3 regions of the Salinispirillum marinum genome follow, and region 1 is predicted to be linked to each of the others. Evidence: predicted binding sites of a transcription regulator. Region 1 holds the regulator's gene; each other region holds the start of a gene.
What was found. Region 1 encodes PhoB, which activates phosphate uptake and scavenging genes when phosphate is short. Its sites were predicted from a motif close to TGTCATANNNNTGTCANA; they were not measured.
Positions count from the first base shown of each region.

Region 1 (3,168 bases):
TCCAACAACCTAACCTTAGACGCTTGCGCATGGACTACGCGCGTTTGACGCATGGCTTGGCGCGGCGCAGTTGGTTTACTATGGGCCCGCATGAGATCATCTTAATTGAGGTGTTCTTACCCGATTTTTTTGCGTTGCCGGAAAACCACGAATCATGATGAATGACTTGCGCGAACGTCTATCGCTCTACATCACCCTCAGTCGTCTGAATCGACCGATTGGTATCTATTTGCTGCTATGGCAAACCCTTTGGGCGCTCTGGTTCGCCGCCGATGGCGTACCGCCGCTGCACGTGTTGGTGGTGTTCATCTTGGGTGTGGTGTTGATGCGGAGCGCCGGATGCATCATTAACGACTACGCTGACCGCAACTTGGATGGTCACGTTGAGCGCACCCAGCACCGCCCGTTGGCGACCGGGCAAATCAGCAGCCGGGAAGCGCTTGGCGTGGCGGCAGGACTCACCTTCTTAGCCTTTTTGCTGGTGTTGACCACCAACGGGACGACCGTACTCTGGTCCTTCGGTGCCGTGGGTTTGGCAGCGTTATACCCTTTTATGAAGCGCTACACGCATTTGCCGCAAGTGTTTCTCGGCATGGCCTTTTCCTGGTCGGTTCCGATGGCCTTTACGGCGCAAGGTGAGGCTGTCAGTGCACTGGCCTGGCTGATCTTCGCCAGCAACGTACTGTGGATCGTAGCGTATGACACCCTGTACGCCATGGTGGACCGTGAAGATGATCTGAAAATTGGTATTCGATCGACCGCCATTCTTTTTGGCGATGCAGACCGCTTAATGGTCGGCGTATTACAAGCCTTGTTCTTGTTCGGCATGATACTGGTGGGTCGCCTGAGCGACAGTGGCGCACTGTATTACTTAGGTCTAGCTGCCGCAGCCGCCTTGTTTGCGTGGCAACACCTACGCATTCGTGACCGTGATCGGGCGGCCTGTTTCTGGGCATTTTTGCACAATCACTGGGTGGGCTTGGTGATCTTCGTTGGCCTTGTTTTGGACCGCGCGCTCAAGCATTTATGGTGATAAAACCACCCTTTTGTTGACACTCTCATGAAAACGGTCATATTTCTGACATAATTCCGCAGTGTAATGGTCATCTACGAATGAACCAGCTACATAGGCGAGGTCAAGAATGTCAGGTAGAACCATTTTGGTGGTGGATGATGAAGCCCCCATCCGTGAGATGATCGCGGCAGCGCTCGAAATGGCGGGGTATCATTGCCTTGAAGCGGAAGATGCATTGAGTGCACATTCCATGGTGGTCGACCAGAAGCCGGATTTAATCCTGCTGGACTGGATGCTGCCTAACACCAGCGGCATTGAACTAGCCCGTCGCCTCAAGAAAGACGCACTCACCGGTGAGATTCCCATCATCATGCTCACCGCAAAAGGTGAGGAAGATCATAAAATTCAAGGCTTGGAAGCGGGTGCGGACGACTACATCACCAAACCCTTCTCACCACGCGAGTTGGTGGCCCGCTTAAAGGCGGTGTTGCGTCGGACCACCCCGATAGGCGTCGACAGCCCGATCGAATTGCGCGGCCTGCGGCTGGACCCCGGTAGCCACCGGGTGACCTCACATGGTCACAACCTCGACATGGGGCCTACAGAGTTTCGTCTTTTGCAATTCTTCATGACCCACGCCGAACGCGCTTATACGCGTTCGCAATTGCTTGATCAGGTGTGGGGCGGTAACGTGTATGTGGATGAACGCACGGTGGATGTGCACATTCGCCGATTGCGAAAAGCACTGGGCGAAGAGCATAGCCAAATGGTGCAAACCGTGCGTGGTACTGGCTATCGCTTCTCGGAAAAGGTTGAGCAGTCTGAATGATGAATATGCCACGCAGTGCAGGGCTCCGCAAAGCGTTGTTGTTTTATGGCCTGATCGGCCTTCTCGGCTGGCTACTGGGCTGGACACCATGGCTTTTGGCACTCGCCTTAGCCTTGCAGTTGATCTGGTCGCACTACCAAATGCAACGCACCCTGACGTGGCTACAATCGTTTGACGACAGTGAACCACCGCGCGCTAAAGGCGAGTGGGGGAAGCTACTGGACTCCCTGTGGCATTTTCGTCGCAACCACCGCAGTGAATTACGAAAATTACAAAACAGCTTACAGCGCGTACAGCGCACGGTGGAAAGCCTGTCCGACGGCTTAGTGATTATTAAGCCCAATGGAGAAATGCAGTGGTGGAACGAGGCAGCGGCCGTCATGCTGAATCTGCGGCCCGGTGATGAAGGACAAATGCTCACAAACTTGGTGCGGGACCCCGCCTTTGTCGAATTTTTTGACCGCAATCGAGATTATGTCGAGTTTGTCTGGACCAACCCCCGCACCGGCAGTTTCCTGCAGTTCACCAACAACCGACATGCGGCGGGCAACCGCTTGTTGATGGTGCGAGACATTTCCCGCTTACGGCAGCTGGAACAAATGCGGCAGGATTTCGTGGCCAATGCATCACATGAACTGCGGACGCCTTTGACCGTACTGCAAGGCTATTTAGAAACCTTTGCCGACCTCAGTGATGCCCTGCCGGAACGGTTACGCAAAGGGGTTGATTTGATGCTGGCACAAACCAAACGCATGGCGAATTTGGTCAACGACCTTTTACTGCTCACCCGTTTGGATTCCATTGATAAGCCGGTCGATGCTAAACCGGTCGATATGAACGTATTACTCAACAGCATTTTGACGGACGCACGTGCCCTAGCCAGCGAAAAAGGGCATCGGTTCGAACTGCATTTGGATAGCCCGGTAGCGCTACTCGGCGTTGAAAATGAATTGCGCTCGGCCTTCTCAAACCTGATTTACAATGCGGTGAACTATACCCCGGCCGATGGTGAAATTGTGGTGCGCTGGCGTCACGATGCGCAAGGTGGTTATCTATCCGTTACTGACAACGGTGTGGGCATCGACCAAAAGCACTTACCGCGTTTAACCGAACGCTTTTACCGGGTCGACATTAGCCGGTCGTCTTCCACCGGCGGCACCGGTTTGGGCTTGGCGATTGTGAAGCATGTATTGATGCACCATGGCGCGCGCTTGGACATTGACAGTCAATTGCGACGGGGCAGCACCTTTACCTGTTGCTTTCCCGCCAACCTGTTACAGACAGACGCCAGCGAGTCGGCCGACGACTAACGAATTCGTGCAAT
Region 1 is NZ_JBHSAL010000001.1:1,163,417-1,166,584, reverse strand. It holds gene ACFOSD_RS05455 (chorismate--pyruvate lyase family protein) at 1-158, shown strand, start outside; gene ubiA (4-hydroxybenzoate octaprenyltransferase) at 155-1,033, shown strand; gene phoB (phosphate regulon transcriptional regulator PhoB) at 1,143-1,844, shown strand; gene phoR (phosphate regulon sensor histidine kinase PhoR) at 1,841-3,154, shown strand; gene ACFOSD_RS05435 (response regulator) at 3,151-3,168, opposite strand, start outside.

Region 2 (3,168 bases), on a different contig from region 1:
TGGTTTTCGGGTCCAGACTGGCGGTCGGTTCATCGATCAACAGCAATTCAGGGTCTTGCTCTAAAGCCCGGGCAATACCAACCCGCTGGCGCTGACCACCCGACAAGGCATCGGCGCGTTTATCGGCATGGGCCGACAGCCCTACGCGGTCGAGCAAACGAAAGGCTTTGGCGATGTCTTCGCCCGGAAAGCGGCGGGTAAAACTGCGCCAAAATGGTACATAACCTAAACGGCCGGACAGAACATTTTCCATCACGGTTAAGCGTTCCACTAGCGCATATTCCTGGAAAATCATGCCAATGCGGCGACGCACGCGCCTTAAGGCCGTATTCGATAAGCCGGTGATGTTCTGATCATTCAGTTTTACAACGCCTGATGTAGGCTCAACCAATCGATTTATACAACGAATTAAGGTTGACTTCCCCGCGCCAGAAGGCCCGATCAACCCCACCACCTGCCCTTTGGGCACCGTAAAGGTCACGTCGGAAAGGGCTTTATCGCCCGTTTTGTAGATTTTGTTTAATGCTTCAACCGTCAGCATGATGAACTCCGCCATGCGCGATGCCACGCACAGTGTTAAAACCAGTGAAACCACAGAAACGAACACTCGCCTGCACGAGTGCTCGTTCAATCAAGCGTAAAATGACGCTGGGATATACTAAGGCTTAGCGACAGGTGTATTGCACACCCAAAGCCGCATCGATATCACGAATCACCGACCAATGACGCTGGAATGTGATGGGGATAAACTGCGCTTCGCCAGATTGCGAAAACTCGGCTTCAAGCGTCGTGCCTGCCCAATCGAAGCTGAAAAAAGCTTCTTGAATCTTAGCTTGCAAATCTGGATGCAGGTTGTGTGCAACACCGTAACCCGTAGTAGGGAAGCTGTCTGATTTAAAGACGGTTACATAGTCACTGCTTTTTACGACATCACGCGCCAACATACGGTTCAATACCGAGTTTGCAACAGCGGCGGCATCGTAGTCACGGTTTGCAACGCCCAAGATGGAGTTGTCGTGTGAACCGGAAAACGCAGGTTGATAATCACGGTTAGCAACCAACTGATAGTTCGACTCTAACAACGCTTGTGGTGCCTTGAAACCCGAATTTGACGTTTCTGAGGTGAACGCCAATTGACGACCTTTCAAGTCGTTGATTTCAGTGATGCCGGACGTTGGGTGGGTGATGATTTCCATTTCATAACCAAAGCTACCATCGGCACCGGCCATCATAGCAAACGGACGAAACCCGGCGCAGGCAACGGCCAACGGGTTCGAACCGGTGTTGAATCCGGCAATGTGTAGACGGCCAGAGCGCATGGCTTCGATTTGGGCCGCGTTCGAGTTTACAGGGAAAAACTGCACGCGTTTGCCGGTAACTGATGCCACATGATCCAGAAATGGCTTCCATACATCGGCATAAACAGCGGGATCTTCTACCGGTGTATAGGCGAATACCAAGGTATTTGGATTAACCCATTCAGACGCATTGGTGGGGATGTCGGCGATCAAGTCACCATCGTTATCCGTAAAGCGCGGATCTAAACTGAATTGTGCCAAGGCAGGTTGTGTTATTAGGGCTGCAAAGGCGGCCGCTATGATTGTTTTACGCATATTATCCTCTAGGCTGGTTTGTATGACAGCGCAGAGAATAGAGGCGTTTCGTGAACGTTTTGTGGTTTTTAAATGTCACTTTCATGACATCTTCTCACACAACGTTCATATTCTTGCCGACACAAAACGCAAAAAGCCAGTCACCGAGGTGGCTGGCTTTAACCTGACGAATAGTTTGAGTACTACTGTGCTGTTGTGATGTTCAACGGAATCTTCAAATACCGCTTACCGTTGCTTTCTTGCTTCGGCAAATGCCCCGCATCAATGTTCACAAGAATGCTCTGGTAAATCAGCTTAGGTGCGGCCAAGGTCTTGTCCTTGTTTTCCCGGAACTGCACAAACTCATCTTCCGACGTGCTGGCTTTTAACTGAATGTTTTTTGCCTTCTCTTCGCCGATAGTGGTTTCATATCGCAATTCGCGGCCACCGGGCTGGTAGTCATGCCCAACAAATACTCGCGTTTCATCAGGCAAACTGTACAAGTTCTTTTGAATGCCTTGATACAACGTGCGTGCATCGCCCGCTGGGAAGTCGCAACGGCCTGTGCCGAAGTCCGGCATAAACAACGCATCCCCGGTAAAGAGCGCGTCGTCCACATGGTACGTTAGGCATGCTGGTGTGTGCCCTGGGGTAGGCAGTGCTTTTATGCTCAGGCTACCTGCCGTCAGAACTTCATAATCTTCAATCAAACGATCAAACTGTTCACCGTTGGCAACGAAGCTGTCGTCAAGGTTATATACGCCTTTGAATACGCTTTGTACTTGACGAATACGTTCACTCACCGCCACTTGAACTCCGGGGAAATCATCCCGGAACAACTGGCTTGAGCTGAGGTGGTCGGCATGGGCATGGGTTTCCAGCACGTAATGGAGTTTCAGCCCTTCCTGCTTCACATAGTCCACCACCTGTTGATAAGAAGTGTCGGATACCTTACTGCCAATCGGGTTGTAGTCCAACACGGGATCAATCACCACTGCATCTTTGGTGGCAGGATCTGACACCACATAAGTCAGCGTGAAGGTAGCTTCGTCGTAAAATGTTTTGATATTGATGTTGCTCATGGTGTATCTCCTAGAGTTTGTATCTACTGATCACATGAGCAACATCTTATATTAGATATTTCTTATGGTCAACATTAGAATACTCTAAATTTTAAACTGGCGACCCTGCTTCTATACTGTAAGACACGAGCAAAATTTTGAGCACTCTTACGGCACTCTCATGACGAAGCAAACGATTGTACTGGGCGCAGGAATGGTTGGTGTGAGCGTCGCGTGGCACTTGGCGCAGCGCGGCCGCGATGTGCTCTTGCTGGACCGCCGACCACCCGGCCAGGAAACGTCCTTTGGGAATGCAGGCATCATTCAACGTGAATCCGTAGCACCTTATGCCTTTCCGCGCGATATGAAAACCATTCTCAAAGTACTGCCCAACCGCCGGATTGATATTCGCTATCGCCCCGCCGGTATGGTCGCTGCGGCCAGCCCGCTATTCAGTTATTGGTTAAATTCCATGCCGGACCGGTACAAGAAGATCGTACCGGAATACGCCTCCA
Region 2 is NZ_JBHSAL010000002.1:340,305-343,472, reverse strand. It holds gene phnC (phosphonate ABC transporter ATP-binding protein) at 1-541, opposite strand, end outside; gene phnD (phosphate/phosphite/phosphonate ABC transporter substrate-binding protein) at 666-1,613, opposite strand; gene ACFOSD_RS08705 (MBL fold metallo-hydrolase) at 1,796-2,674, opposite strand; gene ACFOSD_RS08700 (NAD(P)/FAD-dependent oxidoreductase) at 2,835-3,168, shown strand, end outside.
Region 2: the regulator PhoB is predicted to act here: its motif matches at 1,685-1,702, upstream of phnD (phosphate/phosphite/phosphonate ABC transporter substrate-binding protein).

Region 3 (3,168 bases), 300 kb from region 1:
GCGGCTCCACGCAAGAACGCACCATCAATACTGTGCTTGATCTGAATGCCAAAGGCATCAGCACCGCTCCGCACCTGAGTTGCATTGGCTCTACGACTGCCTTGTTGAAAGGTTTGTTGAACCGTTACCAAGCGCACGGCATTAACCGCATTGTCGCCCTGCGCGGTGATCTACCCTCAGGTATGGGCGGCGGAACAGGTGGGGATTTCAATCATGCAATTGATCTTGTCGCGTTCATCCGCAAAGAATATGGCGATGCCTTCCATCTTGAAGTCGCCGCCTACCCCGAAATGCATCCACAAGCAGGCAGCATAGAAAAAGATATTCAGCATTTTGTCGCCAAAGCCAAAGCTGGTGCCGACTCGGCCATCACGCAATATTTCTACAATGCGGATGCTTACTTCCATTTCGTGGATCGGATTCGTGCGATTGGCTGCGATATCCCCATTATTCCCGGCATCATGCCCATCACCAACTACAGCAATCTGGCGCGTTTCAGTGATGCCTGTGGGGCTGAAATCCCACGTTGGATGCGTAAACAACTGGAAGCCTACGGTGACGACAGCGCTAGCATTAAAGCCTTTGGCTTAGACGTTGTGAGCCGGTTGTGTGAACAACTGATTGCTGGCGGTGCGCCGGCCCTGCACTTTTATTCGATGAACCAGACCGCCGCCAGCAAAGCCATTTGTGACAGATTAGGACTCTCGCCTAATTGAGAAAATAATCGAATAAGCCCAGAGGCGAAAATTTGGCAAGGCAAGAAAGCCCAAGAACGCGCAGTTTACTTAATGTAAACGAGCATTTTTGGGCTTTCTTAACAACGCCAAATTGAGAAAAGGAGCTTATTCAACCCGTAATTTGGCAAACCTTGCACTCGCCATTCGTAGGCACACTGGTCTCCACATACCGCACCCGTCTTATTGGGCTGGTGCGATCCGGTTGAATCTGAAAACGCCGACCATCACGCTTGTCTTGCGCTACGTTTGCTTGAGGAATCGGGCAACTGGTCATGATACACCTCCGTTGAAATTGAATATTAGAATACTCTTAATTATAGACTTTGCAAGTTTCTTTTGCACCCGCCACCAACCAAATATGTCATTTTTATGTCATTTTTGTGTCAGCCAATTATAATGCCCGCCTGAACGATCTTGCGGAGTTTAGTTATGGGTATTGAAAGCCCCTTGTTCCAGTTGTTTGGGCAAAGCCCCATCCAACCGCTCACCAAACACATGCACCTTACCTTAGATTGTGTGAGTGTTTTGCCTGCCTTCTTTGCCGCGGCACAGAGTGGAGACTGGAAGAAAGCCACCCAGGTACGCAGCGAAATCGAGCAACATAAGCGTGATGCCGATGTCTTGAAGAAGGACATTCGTACCCACATGCCGAATCGCTTGCTGATGCCGGTCGCACGATCTGATTTACTCGAATTGTTGATTGCCCAGAGTCGTTTGGCGGGCTCGGCGAAACGCATTTCGGGTTTGGTTTTGGGCCGTGAGATGCACATTCCCGACAGTATCTATCCTTTGTCTAACGACTTTCTAGCGATGGGCATTCAGGCGGCTGAACAAGCGACGGTGGCGATTGATGAATTAGACAACCTTCTGGAAACCGGGTTCAGCGGTAAGGAATTGAAAACGGTCGAGGCGTTGCTCGCTAAGCTGGATGACCTGGAAGAGCAGTCGGATCAATTGCAAATTTCGTTACGGCGGAGCCTTAAAGGGTTGGAAGCCAACCTGAACCCCGTTGACGTGATGTTTATGTATCAGGTTATCACCGGTATTGGTCAGTTGGCCGATTTTGCTCAACGTGTTGGTCATCGACTGCAAATTTTGATGGCCCGATAAGCTACGCGACCGAGGTTTTTATGGCGATTATTGCTGAACACGCGAATCTTTTAATCTTACTGGCCTGTATCTTCGGGCTGTTCATGGCTTGGGGTGTGGGTGCCAACGACGTTGCCAACGCCATGGGGACATCAGTCGGCTCGCGCGCACTGACCATCACCCAGGCCATCATCATTGCGATTATCTTTGAATTTGCCGGGGCTTATTTGGCGGGCGGCTCGGTCACTTCGACGATTCGCAGCGGTATCATCGACGGTAATGCGCTGGCCAACGCTCCGGACATCTTTGTGTTTGGCATGCTGGCATCGCTCCTCGCGGCGGGCACCTGGTTGGCCGTGGCATCAACCATGGGTTGGCCGGTGTCTACGACGCACTCCATCGTGGGCGCCATCATCGGCTTTGGTCTGATCTACTTGGGTACTGAAGGCATTCGCTGGCCGCGCGTCTGGACCATCGCCGCGAGTTGGGTGATTTCACCGCTGCTCGCGGGGACCATGGCCTACCTCTTGTTCCGCAGTGTTTACCACCTCATTCTGAACACCGATGAACCCTTCGCCAACGCCAAACGCTACGTACCTTTCTACATGTTTCTCACCGGTTTCTTGGTCTCTATGGTGACCTTGTTGAAAGGTTTGACTCATGTCGGTTTGGATCTTTCGTTCACCGAGAGCGTGTTGTATTCCATTCTGATTGGTTTGTTGATTACCGCTTTGGGCAAGGTCTTGATCAGTCGAATTAAAGAAGATGTGGCCCTGACCGGGCGTCGTCGATTTGCCGGGGTAGAGCGGATATTCGCGATCTTGATGGTCTTCACCGCCTGTGCCATGGCGTTTGCGCACGGATCGAACGATGTGGCCAATGCGATAGGGCCCGTTGCTGCCGTGGTTTCTGTGGTGGGAGATGGCATGGTCACCGGGCAATCGCCGGTACCCAATTGGGTGTTGTTATTGGGCGCGCTAGGTATTGTTTTAGGCTTGGGCACGTACGGTTTTAAAGTCATGGGTACCATCGGACGTAAAATTACCGAACTTACGCCTTCACGCGGCTTTGCTGCAGAGCTGGCCGCAGCGTCCACGGTAGTCTTTGCCTCCGGAACGGGCTTACCCATCTCGACCACACATACGCTGGTGGGCGCTGTATTGGGTGTAGGCATGGCGCGCGGTATTTCAGCGCTGAACCTCAATGTGGTGGGTCGTATTGTGGTGTCTTGGGTGGTGACATTACCCGCGGGCGCCGGTTTGTGCATGATCTACTTCTTAATTCTGAAAGCCTCGTTCGGGGCCTAGTGGTATTCCGAGGCTGACACGGTTAACCGCCGCGT
Region 3 is NZ_JBHSAL010000001.1:865,072-868,239, forward strand. It holds gene metF (methylenetetrahydrofolate reductase [NAD(P)H]) at 1-716, shown strand, start outside; gene ACFOSD_RS04065 (hypothetical protein) at 847-1,011, opposite strand; gene ACFOSD_RS04070 (TIGR00153 family protein) at 1,167-1,847, shown strand; gene ACFOSD_RS04075 (inorganic phosphate transporter) at 1,868-3,133, shown strand.
Region 3: the regulator PhoB is predicted to act here: its motif matches at 1,097-1,114, upstream of ACFOSD_RS04070 (TIGR00153 family protein).